Regions from separate parts of the Shewanella rhizosphaerae genome, predicted to be linked through region 3. Evidence: predicted binding sites of a transcription regulator. Region 3 holds the regulator's gene; each other region holds the start of a gene.
What was found. The regulator sigma-54, encoded in region 3, starts transcription at its own class of promoters, with help from an activator protein. The targets are predictions, from matches to a motif close to GTTGGCACGNNNNTNGNNT.
Positions count from the first base shown of each region.

Region 1: K0I63_RS05715 (YggN family protein) is a predicted target of sigma-54. The motif match lies at 2,395-2,413, and genes of this name have one in related genera.
Region 2: K0I63_RS11145 (YccF domain-containing protein) is a predicted target of sigma-54. The motif match lies at 3,186-3,204, and genes of this name have one in related genera.

Region 1 covers NZ_CP080420.1:1,277,572-1,284,177, reverse strand. The annotation lists gene K0I63_RS05720 (LysR family transcriptional regulator) at 202-1,143, opposite strand; gene K0I63_RS05715 (YggN family protein) at 1,489-2,319, opposite strand; gene glsB (glutaminase B) at 2,632-3,546, opposite strand; gene K0I63_RS05705 (YggL family protein) at 3,546-3,869, opposite strand; gene trmB (tRNA (guanosine(46)-N7)-methyltransferase TrmB) at 3,900-4,616, opposite strand; gene mutY (A/G-specific adenine glycosylase) at 4,900-5,958, shown strand; gene K0I63_RS05690 (oxidative damage protection protein) at 5,961-6,239, shown strand; gene K0I63_RS05685 (YceI family protein) at 6,315-6,606, opposite strand, start outside.
Region 2 covers NZ_CP080420.1:2,499,239-2,505,844, forward strand. The annotation lists gene K0I63_RS11130 (mechanosensitive ion channel family protein) at 1-1,305, opposite strand, end outside; gene K0I63_RS11135 (hypothetical protein) at 1,796-1,969, shown strand; gene K0I63_RS11140 (1-aminocyclopropane-1-carboxylate deaminase/D-cysteine desulfhydrase) at 2,119-3,045, opposite strand; gene K0I63_RS11145 (YccF domain-containing protein) at 3,275-3,682, shown strand; gene K0I63_RS11150 (substrate-binding periplasmic protein) at 3,770-4,546, opposite strand; gene K0I63_RS11155 (PGPGW domain-containing protein) at 4,767-4,994, shown strand; gene K0I63_RS11160 (DUF6508 domain-containing protein) at 5,146-5,523, opposite strand; gene K0I63_RS11165 (hypothetical protein) at 5,878-6,222, shown strand; gene K0I63_RS11170 (LysR family transcriptional regulator) at 6,311-6,606, opposite strand, start outside.
Region 3 covers NZ_CP080420.1:3,945,170-3,951,775, forward strand. The annotation lists gene K0I63_RS17065 (calcium/sodium antiporter) at 1-512, shown strand, start outside; gene K0I63_RS17070 (KpsF/GutQ family sugar-phosphate isomerase) at 546-1,523, shown strand; gene kdsC (3-deoxy-manno-octulosonate-8-phosphatase KdsC) at 1,525-2,076, shown strand; gene lptC (LPS export ABC transporter periplasmic protein LptC) at 2,073-2,630, shown strand; gene lptA (lipopolysaccharide transport periplasmic protein LptA) at 2,617-3,162, shown strand; gene lptB (LPS export ABC transporter ATP-binding protein) at 3,159-3,890, shown strand; gene K0I63_RS17095 (RNA polymerase factor sigma-54) at 4,025-5,512, shown strand; gene hpf (ribosome hibernation promoting factor) at 5,543-5,830, shown strand; gene ptsN (PTS IIA-like nitrogen regulatory protein PtsN) at 5,833-6,276, shown strand; gene rapZ (RNase adapter RapZ) at 6,273-6,606, shown strand, end outside.

The DNA of each region.
Region 1 (6,606 bases), 1.9 Mb from region 3:
CTTGAGCTAAATAAGCCATCGCAAAATAGAGAGGTAATACCAGTGCAACTATATGATTATAAAAAGATAACCCCCGACATCAAAAATACCGGGGGTTATCGTCTTGTTACCAGAACAATGTTTTTAAGTTATTGATAACTGAAAATCGTAAAGACCTTAACAGCAACATGGATAAAATGCTGTTTTTTCAGCCACATCCTGCTATTTACGCTGAGCATACAGGGCGGCGTATGGCTCATCCCAATATGGTGGTGAACCGATATGATCCTTAATGAAGTCGATAAAGGCGCTCACCTTAGGTGCCAGGTGCTTACGTCTTGGGTAAACGGCCTGCAATGGCAGATGGTGAGTCAACTGCCATTCTGGCAATAAGGGAACCAAGGTGCCCTTCTCTATCTCATTCTCAAGCAGGTAACTGGCGAGATACACCACACCCAGACCACTCACGGCTGCAGACTTAAGCGCCGGCGCGTTGTCGACCCTGAAGTTACCCGATACGCCAATCTCACAATAGTCATCACCCTTCTTAAACTGCCACACGCTGTGCTCATGCCACTCACCGTGATACACGAGACAGTTATGGTCCACCAGCTGCTCTGGACGCTCAGGATAACCGTGCTTGGCCACATACTCGGGAGATGCCGCCAGTAGAAACTGACACTTCATCAGCGGTCTGGCCACCATGCCAAGCGGCAGCTGCTCAGACATGGTCAACAGGAGATCTAAGCCCTCACTGACCACGTCAACCTTATGGTCCAACAGGCTAACCTGTAGCTCCAACTCAGGGTGTCTGGCCATAAAATCTGGTAAGGCTGGAATGATGTGCATGGTACCGAAGGATTGGGAGATCCCCACCTTGAGTACGCCGCGCGTGGCATCGTTGAGATTGTGTACGCTGGCAACCGCCTGATCGGCATCGCGAAGCAACTCTTCACCCTGGGCATAAAGCAGCTGTCCCGCCTCGGTTAGACTCAAGCTACGAGTGGTACGCTGTATCAGCTGAACACCTAATTTATGCTCAAGGTCGGCAACCTGAGTACTGACCTTTGATTTAGAAATCCCCAATTTTCGCGCGGCAGAGCTAAAGCTCCCGGCGCGAGCAACATGAGTAAAAATTGCAATAGGTTCTAAAAGTTCTAACATTTAAATAGCCTTAAGGTGTTTGCGACCCTATAAATACCAATTATAAATCATAGAGATACCTCCTAAGCGCGAAGTTATCCCTTTGACTATGCAGATTATTTTAAGAGTAGAGTCAGACTGTTAGCCATTTCGTTATCGAAATTTCGCCAGCATTGTTATTATTTTTTACAAGTATACCAAAGATTTGCTCTTTGATTCTAATACCTATTTTCTAGCCACTATACACCCAGTTAGGAGTGTAGGAAAAGTCATAACAAAGGCAGGCCCAGAATAAAAAAAGCCCTGCACCCAAGGTTAGTGCAGGGAAATGTGGATCTTGCTATGCCAGAGGAAATCGTTTGCGGGCTATTCCCGCAGGGTTTGTTGCTTAGCGCTCACCAGTGGGTAGTCACGTAGGGCCGGTACTTCGCTACGCATCTGAGACTCTAGGGCCACCAGCTGCTGGAAGTTGTCACACAGCTTGTCGGCGCGCGCCTCGAGATCTGTGGCCTGCTGTTCAATCTGGGCTTCGATATCGTCGCCCACCTTGTCCATCTTGGCTGAGAAGGCGTTCATCTTCTCCTCGAAGCTCTCACCGTCGCCCTTCATCATCTCGCTGCCCAGGGTCATCATCATGCTACCGATAGAGCTCTGCACCAGCTGCTCCATCTCTTGCTCGAACTCTTTACCGAAGGTGTCTTCGATAGAAGATTCGGTGGCCCCCAGGTAGAACTTGTCGCCATTTTGATAGGCAACCGTGTCGATGCGCTTCGACAGGCCGTCCATCATCTCATCAATCTTGGCACCGGCGGCATCGCCCAGCAGCGGCGTGAGCGCCATGCTCACTGCGGTAGACGCGATATCGACGGCGTCATGCACCACGTCGATCACCTCGGGAAGCTGCTTAGATACCTCGCCGGCATATTGATTAACCAGTGCCTGCTGCTTGTCGTTTAGCTCAACCTTGTTACCATTAACATAGAGACGTCCAAGTTCGATGCGATACACCTCTTTCTTTGCCTCACTGACCACCAACTTGCTCGGCTCGACGGAAACATCATAGTTGAGGCTCACCTCGCACTGTTTGTCATCCCGTCCGAACGAGATATGGTTGTCCTTATCTTCACCGGCCCAGGCGGCGCTGGTGGTGGCAAGTACGAAAGCTGTCAGTCCAAGAGATGCGGTCAATTTCTTCATATTCTTATTCCTTAAGTCATCGAAAATCACATGATGAGAAGCTTAAGGTGCACCATGTGTCGTTGATGACTAACAATACAGGTATCGTGCCAATTTTGACTAATTAAATATAATCAATGGATTAGCTAGAAATTACGATGTAGACCAAGGCTGTAAGTCGGCGATGGGCTAACAAAAGTAAAGCCTTCAACCAGTTTTTAGTAAATTTCACCATCGACGCGAATACAGCTAAGAGATGAAAAGTAAAATGCAGAGAAAGATAAAGACAGAGCAAAGAATAAAATGGAAGAGCGCGCCTAATCTGGCGCTCTGTTAGAAGATAGAACGGCCCAGGGCTTGGGAGAGCTTCTCGAGTGCGGCTGTGCCCGCTAGAGAGTTACCGTTCTTATCCAGCTCGGGCGACCAGACACAGATGCTCATATCGCCCGGGATCACGGCTATGATGCCGCCGCCCACGCCGCTCTTACCCGGCATGCCGACGCGATAGGCAAACTCACCCGCACCGTCGTACAGACCAGAAGTCGCCAACAGGGCGTTAAGCTTACGTGTCTGTATGGGCGAAACCACCTGCTCTGCCGAGAGGCTCTGGCCTCGATTGGCCAGATAGAGCATGGCTTTGGATAGATCGGCGCAGCTCATCTTCAGCGCGCAGTAGTGAAAGTAGTTTCTCAGCACCCTATCGACGTCGTTATTAAAGTTGCCGAAGGACTTCATCAGGTAAGCGATGGCCGCGTTGCGGGCGCTATGCTCATATTCAGAGGCCGCGACACGCTTATCATAAATCACATGGGGGTTGGCGCTGAGCTTTCTGACCACCTCGAGCATACGATGCTTAGGCGCGCCGAGGCGGCTCTGCAATAGATCGGCTATGATCAGAGCGCCGGCGTTAATGAAGGGGTTTCTCGGTACTCCGCGCTCGAGCTCTATCTGCACCAGGGAGTTAAAGGACTGCCCCGAGGGCTCCTTACCGACGCGAGACCAGATCTCGGCCTCCTCGTACAGGGTCAGGGCGACCGTGAGGCTAAAGACCTTAGAGATACTCTGGATCGAAAAGGGCTCGAGATAGTCTCCAGCCCCTATGGTTTGACCATCGATTGTGGTCACGGCGATCCCAAGCTTGGTAGGATCCACCTCGGCCAGGGCAGGAATATAGTCGGCGACCTTGCCCTTTCCCAGCAGAGGACGCACCTGCTCGATAATAGTCTCGAGCAGGTCCTTCTGTGGCATTAGTTCCACCAGATGTCGTACAGCTCGCTGACCACGACGTCTTTTACCGGCTGACTCTTCCAGAAGTCACTCACGGCCTGCCTGTCTTCTTCGGTGCACTTGCCGATAGTTTGAGTGGCGATGATGCCTTCCCACTCTTTATGGCCGCCACCGTGGAAACCCAGCTTTCTCACCTCGATCACCTGGTCGATAAACTGATCGACGATAGCATCGATCTGCTCTTCGCTTACCGAATCATCGAAGGTCCAATTCACATCGAAGCCGAACTCTTGAAACTCATCAATGCGTAATTTTTTACGTAAACGACGACTACGTGTTGCCATGTGTATTCCCTCTTTTTATAGAAATTAAGCTTACTCGGTACGCTCGAACATCAGATCCCAGACGCCATGTCCCAGACGATGGCCCCTGGCCTCAAACTTGGTCAGCGGTCGATGATCTGGACGGGGCACGAAGTCGCCATCCTGCGCCTGGTTCTTATAGCCAGGCGCCGCGCTCATCACCTCTAACATGTGCTCGCTGTAGTTTTCCCAATCGGTCGCCAGGTGGAACACACCACCTATCTTAAGGCTGCGGCGGATAAGCTCGGCAAATTCCGGCTGAACGATACGGCGCTTATGATGACGCTTCTTGTGCCAAGGATCTGGGAAGAATAGCTGTACTCTAGCTAGGCTTCCGTTTTGGATGCTGTTTTCCAACACCTCGATGGCGTCGTGGTGGAACACGCGCAGGTTGGTGACGCCGGCCTCAGCCGCATCAGCAAGACAGGCACCCACGCCAGGCTTGTGAACTTCGATACCGATAAAGTTAAGCTCGGGAGCCGCCTTAGCCATCTCAACCAGCGAGGCACCCATGCCGAACCCAATTTCCAGCACTGTATCGGCCTCGCGGCCAAACACCTTGACCAGATCCAGTGGCTCGGGCGAGTAGTCCAATCCCATCACAGGCCATTGCTGCTCCATCGCCTGCGCCTGGCCCTTGGTCAAACGTCCTTCACGTAAAACAAAGCTTCTCACTTTGCGAAGGTATTTACCCTCTTCGTTAAACTCTGCGGTGGTCACTTCGCTCATTATTTTTCAGCCTCAGATCTGCCATTGGTTGGCCATATAGCGCCGAGAAAAAGTCAGCGTCAAGCGACTCTAGGCTCGACTCACAAACTCATATGATCCCACGGGATCCTGACACTTATATGATTGGAAAATTATAAAAAGAAGGGCATTATCCAAAGTTACTGCGCTAAGGCAAGCCCTATGTTGCCAAAGTATACCAATTATCCCACGGCGTGCGAGCCATGGCGTCCTTGAGATGCCATTTTGGTTGAGAAAAACCTTACCCCTCTATAGACTGAGCGCCATGAAAACAGAGCAATTTCACCAGCGCATCGTCACCTGGTACGACAAACACGGACGCAAGCATCTTCCCTGGCAACAAGATAAGACCCCTTATAAGGTATGGGTGTCCGAGATCATGTTGCAGCAGACTCAGGTTGCCACCGTTATCCCCTACTTTGAAGCCTTTATGGCGCGTTTCCCCACTATCTTGGACTTGGCAAATGCCGATCAGGATGAGGTACTGCACCACTGGACCGGCCTTGGCTATTACGCTAGGGCGCGTAACCTACATAAGAGCGCCCAGCTGATCGCCAGCGACTATGATGGTATGTTCCCCACCCAATTCGAGCAAGTACTCGCCCTGCCGGGCATTGGCCGCTCGACCGCAGGGGCGGTACTCTCACTCTCCCTTGGACAACATCACCCCATATTAGATGGCAACGTCAAGCGAGTGCTTGCCAGACACGGCGCCATAGCAGGCTGGCCCGGTAAGCGCGAGGTGGAGCAGCAGCTATGGCAGCTCACCAACAGCCTGACTCCAAAAGCAGGTGTGACCAAATACAATCAGGCGATGATGGATATTGGCGCCAGCATCTGCACCCGTTCTAAGCCCAAGTGCGAGCAGTGCCCCGTCGCCATCGACTGTAAGGCGCAGCTGATGGGCCGCCAGACTGAGTTTCCCGGCAAGAAGCCGAAGAAGACTATTCCGGAAAAGCTCGGCTATATGTTAGTGATTAAAGATGATGATAGAGTGCTGATGAGCAAACGCCCACCTGCGGGGATCTGGGGCGGCCTCTGGTGCTTTCCGCAGTTTGACAGCCTGGAAGCGCTCGAGGAGTTTGCCGAAACAAAAGGGCTGACACTCGAAAGTCAGGAGCCGATAGACAGTTTTCGTCACACCTTCAGCCATTTCCATCTGGATATCAGCGCCTTTGTGGCACACCAGGCCACAAGCGCACATGAGATCATGGAAGAGAGCGCCTCTCTCTGGTATAACATAGCCAAGCCACCCAAGGTTGGTCTGGCCGCCGCCACAGAGCGGATCCTCGCCAGCTTAGGTTCAGTATCAAATAAGGAGTAATCATGGCGCGTACAGTGAACTGCCAGTATCTTAAGAAAGAGGCAGACGGCCTAGCCTTTCAGCTCTACCCGGGTGAACTCGGTAAGCGAATTTTTGACAACATCAGCCAGGAAGCCTGGTCGCTCTGGCAGGCCAAGCAGACCATGCTGATCAATGAGAAGAAACTCAACATGATGAATGTTGACGATCGCAAGTTCCTCGAAGAGCAGATGGTTAACTTCCTGTTTGAGGGCAAAGAGGTCGAGATTGAAGGCTATGTGCCGCAAAAAGATGACGAGTAATAAATTACTCGCTCTATAAAAATAAAAAGCGCCAATAGGCGCTTTTTCTATAATGGGGGTTTGTTTAAGTAGTCACTACTGACGAATGCCTTCGACCACGAGATCTAAGGTCACATGGCTGGACGCTGGGCCCAGATCCATCTTGATATCATAGTCCTTCAGAGCAAATTCAGTCTGGCCGACGAAACCGGCGCGGTAGCCACCCCAAGGGTCTTGCCCTTCACCAATAAATTTGGCATCGATTGCCACAGGCTTAGTCACCCCGTTAAGGGTCAGCATGCCATTGAGCACAAACTTGCCGTCACCCAGCTCTTTGACCGAGGTCGACTTAAAGCTAGCCTCGGGATGCTTAGCCACATTAAGGAAG
Region 2 (6,606 bases), 1.4 Mb from region 3:
CTTCTCGCGCTGGGAGATGTTTTCGATCTCCATCTCCACCAACTTGGCGTTAGGCACATGGATAAGCGTCCTGTCCAAGGTGCGGATCTGAGTGCAGCGCAGGCCTATCTCCTCGACCGTGCCGCTGATGCTACCAAACTTACACAGGTTGCCCACCTTAATCGGCGCCGCGGAATAGAGGGTAATGGTGCCGATAAAATTCTCAATCGACTGCTTGGAGGCGAGCGCAATGGCGATGCCCCCTATGCCCATGCCGGCGATGATGGCGCTGGCGTTAAAGCCTAGGTGTTCGAGCCATAACAGCACCGCCATGATCACGAAGATCACCCGCAGGAAATTGGTCAGCGGCCTGAGCAAAGACGCGGCCTGATCTTTGCCCTGCTCTTTCCAACGCTTCTTCAGGCCCTGCTGAAAGATCCCCATGGCGCTCCAGCCAAACCAGATGATGGCCGACACTAACAAGAATCCCGTGTCTATCATCTCGATTGCCGCCGGAGAGATGCTGCTGTGAGACACCCAGGCTCTGACCAGTAACACGGCCGCCAGCAAACGCAATGGCCCGGCGACGATATAGGCCAGTTCCTCTTTAAGCTCATATTGGGTTAGCAAGATCACGCGCTTGATGATCCAAGTAATGGGCACCATCACCAGAAATGCGGTGATCAGATACGCCAGCAGCAGGGTCCACTCCCACAGGTTGACGTTAAACCAGCGCCCCTCGGGGATATGATTGACAAACCACTCTGCCACGGGTCCATAGCCCAGGTTTTGATAGAGCTGTGGCACCTTGGCGACGGTAGCGTTGGAGACCTTCCAGATGGTGCCGCCTTCGCTGGGCACCCGCTGTAGATAGAGGGCGATCTGATCGCTCTGCAGCGCGACCCGGCCGAAGAGATCCCGATAGGCAGGAAGCTGATCGTTATCCTGCCCAAGTGGGGTATCGTTGAGCTGTCCCAGGTCGAGCCAGAGATTACGCTCTATGATCAGCTGTAGCTGCTTAGCATATTCGGCGCCTTTGCTGGCCGACATCCCCTCGGGCAGGTAACGCAGATCCAGATATTCTGCTGCCTTCTCATAATCCTGCTCGTAAACCGCCGCCATAAAGCCTTCTACCGTGCCCCTTGGGGTATCACGCTGCAGGCTGTCCTGATAATCGAAGTGCTCAACCGAGCGCACAAATTGGCTCTGACCACTGTCGGCGGCGGCATCGCTTAAGGCCCCCACCAAACTATTTGGCGCCGCGCTCCAGGCGCTGCCGACAAAAAAACTCATCACCAACATAAACTGCCAAACAACAAAGCGCATCCCAGTCCCCTTAATTGTTAACAAGCGCCTAGAAATATTAGCATTTATTCCTAAATTGCACAGTAGAAAGCTAAGCAGGAACGGGCCTTTTCATCGCTATGGGCGTGGTCAAATCGACAGAATTGATTAAATATTGACAAGTACGCCGCCGAGATTATAATGCGTTCCTTCTGCAGTACCCTGCTTTAAGTTTTCTGCCTTCAAGTTTTGCATCGCTAGACTCTAAATCATCGCATAGTCATCGCTTCAACAACTCGCAGTTATCTCGTCACACTATTGTCATTTATTGATGATTTACTGTGTCCAATCCGGTGAAAAGCCCCTGTTTAGGGCGCAAGCAACGGCTTTAGCGAGGCAGATCACTTGATTATTTAAATTAGGCTGGGTAGTCTCAGAAAGGATTTAATTCATCTTTCGCAACAGCTAAGGATCTATTATTTGTTAAATTTTTACTGCCACAAGGCAGTTATAGTAATAAGGAGTATGGCCTATGTCGTACAAAGTTAACGGTCATGAGATCACGGTAAACTTCCCGGTGGACTCAATTTCAGTCAACAAATCCTCTATCGCATTTACCGATAGCCTAGGAAAAAACAAACAAACTTTTGCTAAGCGTACCGACGCCCTGCAATTTATGAAATGGTTGCTCTCAAGCAACAAATAACCCCCACGCTATTCGATACACCTCCTCTCACACGTATCGAAGGTTGCCCAGGCAACAAGTAGGATTGACCCCATTCGTCAACGACTCAGCAGGTAACATTTGGCTCAGGTTGTACCCCTTTCACAGGTACCGACCTGGCCAAATGGCATTTATCTCTCTAGCTCACCAAACTTACGCCTATACCTAGGCAGCATAGATTGATTACCCAGCAGGCCCCCTTGGTGCAGATAGAGCACGGGCGCAGCTAACCCCTGTTGCCACAGCTGCTTGAGGCAAAGCCAGCCAAGAGGATCGTAGAGCAGCTCAAACGCTATCCCCGTCGACTCGAGTTCATGCCACATCTGGTAAAACTCAGGGTACAGCTTGCCAAAGTGGTAGCGCTTAGCGGCCGGGACTATCTGAGGATGCAGCGCTTCGTCTTGCTCAAGCGCTAAAAATTGCTTCTTAAGATACTCATCGCCCCCCACCACGGCGCAGGTCATGACGCTTATGCTGGGATCTATAGCTAGGAACTGTTTCTGCAGATAGAGCGCCGTGGTGCCTGTGCCGGATGGCAGAAACACCACTAACTCGTTAAGGGGCTGCGCGCTTTTCCAGCTGGCTATCTCGCGGGCAAGCTGGGCGACGCCCGGCTCGGCAAAGGCGCAGCGCCCGCCTTCTGGCACAAACAGCTGCTCATCGCTGCCCGTCAACACCCTTTGCCTTATATAAGCTTCGCTATCCAGGCCATCTCTGTCGCTCTTGCTCGAGAGATCTATTATGTTGGCGCCGTTATCTAACGCGGCGAGGTAGTTGCCGCAGGGGTGCTCCGTCAGATAACTGGGGAGATGGTCCACGTAGAAATCCAGCCGCCACCCCTTGAGCTTAGCCAGGGCCGAAAGCGAATAGAGGGAGTTGGCCTGGGGCGAGCCATAGCCAATCAGTTGCCTAACAGAGGGGAAGTCGTTCTCGAGGAAATAGGCAAACTTACGCGCCTTATTACCGGAAAACTCGGGATGCAGCAGATCGTCGCGCTTCACATAAACCTTGTGCTCCCCAAGGCAGACAGCCTCTACGGGCGTGTGGCTAAGCTTCATGTTATCGGGCCTGAATGAAATGACGCGCCAGAGTGTACACCCTTTAACGGCAAATGCGTAATTTGACCGACTTTTGGCATATTATGTCAACACTCCAGAATCACACCAACACAATAATCAATAAAAACATACAGATATAACATGGCATGGTTTTCGCTTATTCCCTAGTAGATCTAATTTAAGGCCAATGCCTTAACAACAATAAAAGCACTGCAACAAGGAGCTCTTCATGGCACTACTGCGCTTAATCTTTAATATTGCATGGTTTATTTTAGGCGGCTTCGTGATGGGGCTGGCCTGGTGGCTGGCGGGCCTGCTCTGTTTTATCAGCATCATAGGCATCCCCTTCGGCCGTGCCTGTTTCGTTATCGGTGAGATGGCCTTCTGGCCCTTTGGTCAGCAAAACGTTAATCGCCGCGCGCTGCAAGGGGTCGATGATATAGGTACTGGCCCGCTCGGCATGGTAGGTAACATCGTCTGGTTCCTCCTATTTGGGATCTGGCTCGCCATCGGCCATATCACCCACGCACTGGCCTGTTTCGTCACCATCATAGGGATCCCTTTTGGTATTCAGCATCTTAAACTGGCGCTGCTGAGTCTGACCCCTATAGGTCAAACGATCACGGCCAAGGCTTAAAAACCTTAAAGGCTTGATTTAGGGGCTGGAGGGGAGTTCACGAACCTCGGCAGCAGAAGCGAATCAGGATTACTACGGGACGGCGAACTAGAGGCTTTGCAGGTAATCTTTGAGGAGCTGCTCGACTTGGATACGGGCCAGGCCGGCGTTATAGATCTCTCGCCACCTGCGCCCCTCTGGGGTGTTTCTAAAGGCGATATAGAGCTGTTTCGACTCCAGTAACTGCTTGTTAAATTGCAGCCTGGTTTTGAGTTCGTTCAGGTGTGGCTGCTCGATGAGAAATTGATAGACATAGAGATCCATGACGGCGCCCTGAACCCTTCCAGTGGCCACCTTGCGGATATTGTGTTCATCTGAGCTTACCAGCTCTACCGGCTGGGCACCGATGGCAATCATCTCATCGAGCGCCTGGGTGTTCACATAGTCTCTGACCACGCCCAAGGTGTAGGCATTGAGATCCTGCACCCGCGACCAGGTAATGGGGTGCTGGCTCTGCTCCAAGATCCCAAGGGGACTCTGTCCCATGGAGTCGGAGAAGATGAATTTATCGGTTGGGTGATGATACTCGGGGAAATAGCCCTGATAGCCAGAGTCGTCCCGGGTCACTACTCGCACGGTGCGGCTCCAAGGGAAATAGTCCACCTGAAGCTCATGGCCCATGGCGGCAAGCGCGGCTCTGGCCACCACGACACAGGCGCCGCCATCTTTCAGCGTCGGCCCCGAATAGGGTGGCCAATTTAAAGAGGAAAGCTTAAGGGTCTCGGCCTTCGGGCCTGAAGCAACACACAACAAGGTAGCGATGAAGATGGAGACAAACAGTAAATGGACGCGTCGTAGCACCGTTGGCCATAGCTTTACTGGCATTAGCGGTACTGGCAATAGCGGCGTAGAGAGCAAGGCCAGCCTATTCGCGTTTTTTATGCTTAAGTTAAAGCCGCCTGTTCTCATCAACACCTTTCCCCCGAATCACTGTTTCGCCGCACTCCATCGCGCCATAGATGTCCTTTTGTTACACATTTTCACTGGCATGGATAAACAAGATGATGCAAAACAAGTATAGGAGAGAAGGTCAAATGAGGTATTTATGCTGAGAAAAACCTTGATCACCGTCATCGGCGGCGCACTTTGTCTACTCGGGTTGGCGCTGGTTATCTTGCCTGGCCCGGCCTGGTTACTGCTCCCCATAGGACTTGCCGTATTAAGCCTGGAGTACCACTGGGCCAGAGGCTGGCTAAAGAAGAGCCAGAAACAGATGACCCGCAGCGCCGCCTGGCTTGACGCCAAGGTGCGCGATTGGCGTTACAGCCGCTAATATGCGGCTATTTGCCACCATTAGCGCTATTTCCCGCCAATAGTGCTTATTCCCCACCAATGATGGCTTGGGCGCTAAGGCGCCTTAGCCCAATAAAGGGTGGCAAACCAACAAAAACTAAGCCAAAACAAAGAGTTGGGCCAGCACAAAGCTAGGCCAGCACAAAGAGGTCGCGCCCGCAGCTCTTGTGGGTAAGTACGTTGAGCCGCTCCAGTATCGCCAGCAACACCCCTTGCCTGCGCATGTTTTCCAATACGCCGCGGCTAAAACGCTCCAAGCGGCTCATGGCGGTTAACAGCAAGCGGCACTGATAGAAGCTCGCCTCGCGGATATAATCTGGCTTATCGACAAGGTGGGCATTTTGGTACCACTCCTGCCAGTTGAGGGTATCGAGTAACAGTCCCTGCTGAGCAAGCTGCTCGACAAAGCCCTGCATCGTCAGCTGACTGCTGGCCTGATCGCCACGGGCAAACTGCGTGGCATATTGAGAGTAGAGATTTGCTATCTGCAAAGATATTACACTTTTCATATCGCACTCCTTAGTCCCAAGGACTGGTTGCCCTTAGCGGCCCCCATTGCCCTAACGCCTTTCGCCTTACTTTCTAGGCGTCTACCTGACTTCACATCTCATAAAACGCTTGCTGAGTCTTAAAAGGAGACATTCGCTAAGCCTCTTACCTAGAGAATTTGCATACTCCGTACCACAGCTTATCTAGGAGGCTAATAGCCTGGTGCGCCCGGCGCTTTATCAATGACTTAACTCCAGGTTAATGAGAAGATGCTGAATACAAGCTGAACATGGTTAAGGTCCTGACTGGCTGGACATTAACAGGGCGAGACCATATGCTAGCTGAGAACGCAATGATTGCGCTGGAGAATTCAGATGAAGAAATACACCACAGGCGTTAGCCTTATCCTACTGGGACTGTCTATCGGTTTTTCGCCGCTAACCCTGGCTAAAAACGATAAGCATGAACATGGTGCCAAGGCCCATAACGAAAAGAGCCTGCCACCAGGATTGCAGAAGAAGGTGGCCCGCGGCGAGCCGCTACCACCGGGCTGGCAGAAGAAACTGCACAGGGGCGATTACCTGTCTGATGACTATTATGATCGCGGCAAGATCCATGTGCCTATCGACCGTGACGGCAACATCACCATAGATGTCGATGGCACCTTTATTAAACTGCACGACAAGACACGTCGTATCCTAGACATTATTAACGACTAGCTATTATTAACGACTGGCTTGCAATTAAGACTAGCCATATAGAAAAGCGAGCTTAACGGCTCGCTTTTTTGATCTAAAAATATCGGCTTTAACGACTGGCCTGGGCTTGGTAAAGGTTAAACTCCTCCAGGATCAGGCTGGTAAAGAGCCGCCCAGCGCGACCTAAGGGGCGCTCCATGGTCGATACCAACTGAGGGGTAAAGCTGTAACGACTGCCACCGAGAAAATCCAGCTCCTGTAACTCACCGCTGGCCAGCTCTTCTTTAATCAGAAAGTCAGGCATCCAGCCAAAGCCCAGTCCCATCAGCAGGGCATTCTTCTTCATAATAAAGCCAGACAGGTAAAACACCTTATCGCCGCCAAATTGCAGCTCATCGCTGTGGA
Region 3 (6,606 bases):
ACAAGGAGAAAGATCCCCTGATCGACGAGGCCGAGAGCGAGGTGCCTAAAGATGTGCCTACGCCTAAGGCGATCCTCTGGCTGGTGATAGGCCTAGTGCTGCTGCCCCTGTCTGCCGACTGGATGGTGCAGGGCGCCGTGGGTATCGCCAAGGCCTTCCATATGTCAGACTTAGTCATAGGCCTGACCATTATCGCCGTCGGAACCAGCCTGCCTGAACTGGCGGCCTGTGTGGCCGGCGTGCTGAAGAAAGAGGACGACCTTGCCATAGGTAACGTGGTCGGCTCGAACCTGTTTAACATTCTTGCGGTATTGGCGCTGCCCGCCCTTATCGCCCCAGGCGCGGTAGATGCCGCCGCCAGCAGTCGCGACTTTTACATGGTGATGGCAACCAGCGTTGCCCTGGCCATACTGATTTTATTAACCGGCAAGGCCCGCCAACTACGCCCCTGGCATGGCGGTGTGTTATTAGCGACTTTTATCGCGTACCAAGTCACGCTTTTCCTATCCTAATAACGTTTAGGCCGACAAAATAGAGAGAACAAGATGGTAGATGCAGATCAATTACGTCAATGGGGACGCAAGGTTATCGATACCGAGCGCAACGCGCTGGACAACCTGTATCAATATGTCGACTCGAGTGAATTTGCCAAGGCCTGCCAATTGATCCTCGCCTGCACCGGCAAGGTGATCGTGATGGGCATGGGCAAATCCGGCCACATAGGTAACAAGATCTCGGCCACCCTGGCCAGCACAGGCACCCCAGCCTTCTTCGTCCACCCCGGCGAGGCCAGCCATGGCGACCTGGGCGTGCTGAGCGAGAACGATATCGTACTCGCCATCTCCAACTCGGGCGAGGCCAGCGAAATTTTAACCCTGATGCCAGTGATCAAGCGTATGGGGCTGCCTGTCATCGCGGTGACGGGCAAGCCTGAGTCCAACATGGCCAAGCATTCGGTCGTTCATCTGTGTATCGAGGTACCGGAAGAGGCCTGCCCGCTCGGACTGGCGCCGACCTCGAGCACCACGGCGACGCTCGTCATGGGCGACGCCCTGGCGGTAGCCCTGCTGCAAGCCAGAGGCTTCACTAAAGATGATTTTGCCCTCTCCCACCCCGGCGGTAGCCTGGGACGCAAGCTGCTGCTCAAGGTGAGCGACGTGATGCACAAAGGTGATGACTTGCCTCTGGTGGCCGAAGATATCTGTATCACAGAGGCCCTGTATGAGATCTCCAAGAAGGGGCTGGGCATGACAGGCGTAGTCAACAGCCAGGGCCTGCTGGTCGGCATCTTCACCGACGGCGACCTGCGCCGGGTGATAGACGCCGAGATCAACCTGCGCAAGACCTCCATCTCAGAGGTGATGACCCATGGCTGCGTCACCGTCAGCGAAGGCATCTTAGCCGCTCAGGCCCTCAAGGTGATGGACGAGAAAGAGATCAACGGCCTGATCGTCACCGACGAGCAGCAGAAGCCAATTGGCGCACTCAACATGCTGGACATGGTCAAGGCGGGGGTGATCTAACATGGCACATCAAGGTTTCTACGGCCCGATAACCGACGCGGTCTGGCAAAAAGCCAAACAGATCAAACTCTTGATCTGCGACGTCGACGGTGTATTCTCCGACGGTCTGGTCTATATGAGCAACTCGGGCGACGAACTCAAGACTTTTCATACCCGCGACGGCTACGGCGTACGCTCGCTTCTGACCAGCGATATTCCGGTGGCCATCATCACCGGGCGTAAGTCGCAGATAGTGGAAGATCGCATGACGGCCCTGGGTATCACCCACATCTACCAGGGGGTCGACAACAAACTCGAGCCTTATCAGGAGCTGCTTAACCTCTATAAGGTGACGCCTGAGGAAGTTGCCTATATCGGCGATGACATGGTGGATCTGCCCGTGATGGAGAAGGTAGGCCTGTCTGTCTGCGTGGCCGACGGTCATCCCTATGTGCGCCAACACGCCGACATGGTTACCCATATCAAGGGCGGCCACGGCGCGCTGCGTGAACTGACGGATCTCATCCTGCTCAGCCAGGATAAGTTTGCCTCGGCCCACGGAATGAGCATATGAACAGAGTCACGCTGGCGATCATCGCCTTCTTCGGCACAGCACTGATCCTCTATTGGCAGGTTCAGTCGAAAAAGGGCAGCGAAGAGTTGGCCCTGGATAATGTCGATCGTCCCGACTACATAGTTCGGGATCTCAAGAGCGTGCAATACAATGATGAGGGTGGCATCAACAGCCGGGTATCGGCCAGTCACATGGAGCACTACGCCGAGCGCAACCAGACCTACTTTACCCAGCCCATCTATCTGGTCTATCCCGACAACGGCGATGCCCAGTGGCGCCTGAGATCCACCAAGGGCACATTGGACAAAAATAGCGGACGGGTCACCCTGGAAAATAATGTTATCATTGATGCCATTAGCCCAGAGGAACCGATTCAGACCATAGAGACCACCTATCTGGAGCTGGATCTCAATACTATGATTATGACATCCGACAGAAGCATTCGGATCACAGGGCGTGATTTCCTCATCACGGGGGAAGGCCTATATGCCGATCTCAACGCCCAAAATATAAAACTGACGAGTCAGGTAGAAGGAACATATGAAACTAAATAGCCTTATTCTTGCAGGCCTGCTGCCCCTGGTCAGTATTGGCGCCCATGCCAAGGTAAACGACCTGCTGCAAGAGGTTAAGATCTCTGCCGCCAGCCAGGAAGCCGACATTAAGAACAACCAGATCATCTTCCACGGTCCGGTCGAGGTCACCCAAGGCTCAATCAAGATATTGGCCAGTGAACTACGCGCCTTCAGCAAAGAGAAGAACAGCGGCAAGATACTGATCGCCACCGGCAACCCGGCCACTTACTCTCAGGTGATGGAAGATGGCCGTCCCGCCTCGGCCAGCGCCAAGGAGATACGTTACGAGCTTTCCAGCCGCACCCTGACACTGATCGGCGACGCCACCCTGGAACAGGAAGGCAGCCAGGTCACGGGTTCGCAGATCCGCTACAACATAGAGCAGCAACAGCTGATCGCCGAGAGCACAGGCAAAGACAGAGTGATCACCATCATTCAGCCTGAAAACTATCAGGAACAGATCCAGCCAGAGCAGAAGCCCGAGAAGAAACCAGAACAGGAAAAACAATGACAGACCTGATCTTGAAGGCGGAGAACCTCGCCAAGAGCTATAAGAGTCGTGCCGTTGTCCAAGACGTGAGCCTCACGGTCAAGACCGGGCAGATCGTCGGCCTGCTGGGGCCAAACGGCGCCGGCAAGACCACCACCTTTTACATGGTCGTCGGCCTGGTACAGAGCGACAAGGGCCGCATCTTTATCGACGATGACGACCTGACGCTAGACCCCATGCACCTGCGCGCCCGCAAAGGCATAGGCTACCTGCCCCAGGAAGCCAGCATCTTCCGTAAGCTCTCGGTGCGAGACAACATCATGGCCGTGCTCCAGACCCGCAGCGATCTTAATAACGATGGCCGCGAAGAGGAGCTGGAACACCTGCTGGAAGAGTTTCACATCACCCATATCCGTGACAGCCACGGCATGGCGCTCTCGGGCGGTGAACGTCGCCGGGTGGAGATCGCCAGGGCGCTTGCTGCCAACCCTAAGTTTATACTTCTCGACGAGCCGTTCGCCGGGGTCGATCCCATCTCGGTTATCGACATCAAGAAGATCATCGAACAGCTCAAGAATCGCGGCCTGGGGGTGTTGATCACCGACCACAACGTGCGCGAAACATTAGACGTCTGCGAGAAAGCCTATATCGTCAGCCATGGTAATCTGATCGCCGAGGGCACACCCGCCGAAATCTTAGACAACCAGCAAGTACGAGCAGTGTACTTAGGTGAACAATTCAAGCTATAGTTAATCTTATAATGGGGCCACAGAGGAAAAACCACGCGTTAATTGTGGCCTTAGGCACTATCCGATATATTTGTCCGGCACATATAGCCAGAGCTTTCTCATTTTATAATTAGAAACAAGGGAATAGCAGTACGATGAAAGCGTCACTTCAGCTCAAAATGGGTCAGCATCTCACCATGACGCCCCAGCTACAACAGGCCATACGTCTGTTGCAGTTGTCGTCATTAGAGTTGCAGCAGGAGATCCAGCAGGCATTAGAATCCAACCCGCTACTGGAGTTGGATGAAGAGCAGGAGAGCGCCAGCATCGAGCTGCAAGACGATAGCGTCGGCGACAGCTTCGACAACAAGTACGACGACAAGATAGAGCTGGATTCGAGCCAGGATAACTCAGGGGTCGAGACCTCTGATGCCCTGACTCAAGACTCTATGCCAGACGAGCTGCCGGTGGATACCACCTGGGATGAGGTCTACACCGCCTCGCCAAACTCAAGCTCGGGCGCCATGCGCGACGACGACATGCCTTTTCAGGGCGAGACCAGCGAAGGTCTTTACGAACACCTGGAATGGCAGAAGAACCTGACCCCTTTTTCCGATAACGATCTGGCCATCGCCACCGCCATCATCGATGCCATCGACGAGCGCGGTTACCTGACCCAGACCTGTGAAGATATTCTCGAGGCCATGGGCGACCCTGAGATCGAACTCGACGAGGTCGAGGCGGTACTCAAGCGAGTACAACACTTCGACCCTATTGGCGTGGCGGCCCGTGATCTCAGCGAATGTCTGACCATTCAGCTAGCCCAATACAGCGACGATACCCCGCACATCGCCAACGCCCGCATGCTGATCAAGGAGCACCTGGATCTCATCGCCGGACGCGACTTCCGTCTGCTGATGCGCAAAACCAAGCTCAAGGAAAATGAGCTGAGGGATGCCATCGCCCTTATTCAGACCCTGAATCCCCGTCCCGGTCTCGCCATCACCGCCAGCCGCGATGAATACGTGATCCCGGATGTGACCGTCACCAAGAAGAAGGGACGCTGGGTAGTCGAGCTCAACCCTGACAGCATGCCCAAGATCAACGTCAACCAGCAGTATGCCGCCATGGCCCGCAGCACTAAGAGTCAGGCGGATGGCCAGTTTATTCGCGGCCACCTGCAGGAAGCTAAATGGTTCCTCAAGAGCCTTGAGAGTCGCAACGAGACCCTGCTCAAGGTGACCAACTGTATCGTCGACTTCCAGCAAGGTTTCTTCGAATTTGGCGAAGAGGCGATGAAGCCCATGGTACTGAACGACATCGCCGAGGCGGTGGAGATGCATGAATCCACCATCTCACGTGTGACCACGCAAAAATATATGCATACCCCGAGAGGGATCTTCGAGCTTAAATACTTCTTCTCCAGTCACGTCGGTACCGACGATGGCGGAGAGTGCTCTTCAACAGCAATACGTGCCTTCATTAAGAAGCTGGTTGCTGCGGAAAACCAGAAAAAGCCATTGAGCGACAGCAAGATGGCTCAACTCTTGGCCGAACAGGGGATTAAGGTGGCTAGACGCACCATTGCCAAGTATCGCGAGGCAATGCTTATACCTCCCTCAAATCAGCGCAAGAGCTTATAAAACAAACCTGGAAACTGGAGGACTATCTTTATGCAAATAAACCTGACTGGGCACCATATCGAGATCACCCAATCTCTACGAAGCTACATCGAAGAGAAATTCACAAAGCTTGAACGTCATTTCGATCAGATCAATAATGTGCACGTTGTATTAAATGTCGAAAAGTTGCAACAGAAGGTTGAGGCAAAGTTACATCTCCGTGGCGGAGAAGTGTTCGCAACATCCGAACATGCGGACATGTATGCCGCGATAGACTCCCTGATTGACAAACTCGATCGTCAGGTCATTAAACACAAAGAGAAGCTTACTAAACATTAACGATGGAACTGAGTACCATCCTGCGGCCGGAGTGCACCACCTGCGCCACTCCGGGCAGTAAGAAAAAGGTACTGGAGCTTATCAGCGACTTAGCCGCTGTCCAGTACCCCACCCTCTCCTCTCAAGAAATATTTGAAAGCCTTCTGGCTCGAGAGAAAATGGGCAGCACAGGTATAGGCAATGGTATCGCGATTCCTCACGGACGGCTGACTAACATAGATCAACCCGTGGCCGTACTGGTGAAATGTGCTGAACCAATCGCATTCGATGCCATTGACAATCAGCCCGTCGATATCCTTTTTGCGTTATTGGTGCCCGCAGATCAATGCGAGCAACATCTTAGCACCCTGGCCGCTATGGCCGAGAAGCTCAATGATAAGGCGATCATGAAGCAGCTAAGAAAGACCCAAGATGAATCCGAACTCTATCAGGTGATCACCCAATGAAATTGGTTTTGGTATCCGGACGCTCAGGATCGGGAAAATCCGTCGCACTCAGGGTCCTAGAAGATCTAGGCTACTACTGTGTCGACAATCTGCCCTTGCAGATGATGGAGTCCCTGCTTGAGCAGCTCAAGGGACGCAGCGATCTCGTGGCCATCAGCGTCGATGTGCGCAACATGCCCAGCGAAGAGATCCAGCTGGAAAAGCAGCTGGCCAAGCTCCCCAAAGATACCGAAATCTTAAGCTTCTTCCTGAACTCCAGCGACAATGTGCTGCTCAAGCGCTATAGCGAGACCCGCAGACTACATCCGCTGTCACGCTCTAAGGTCTCCC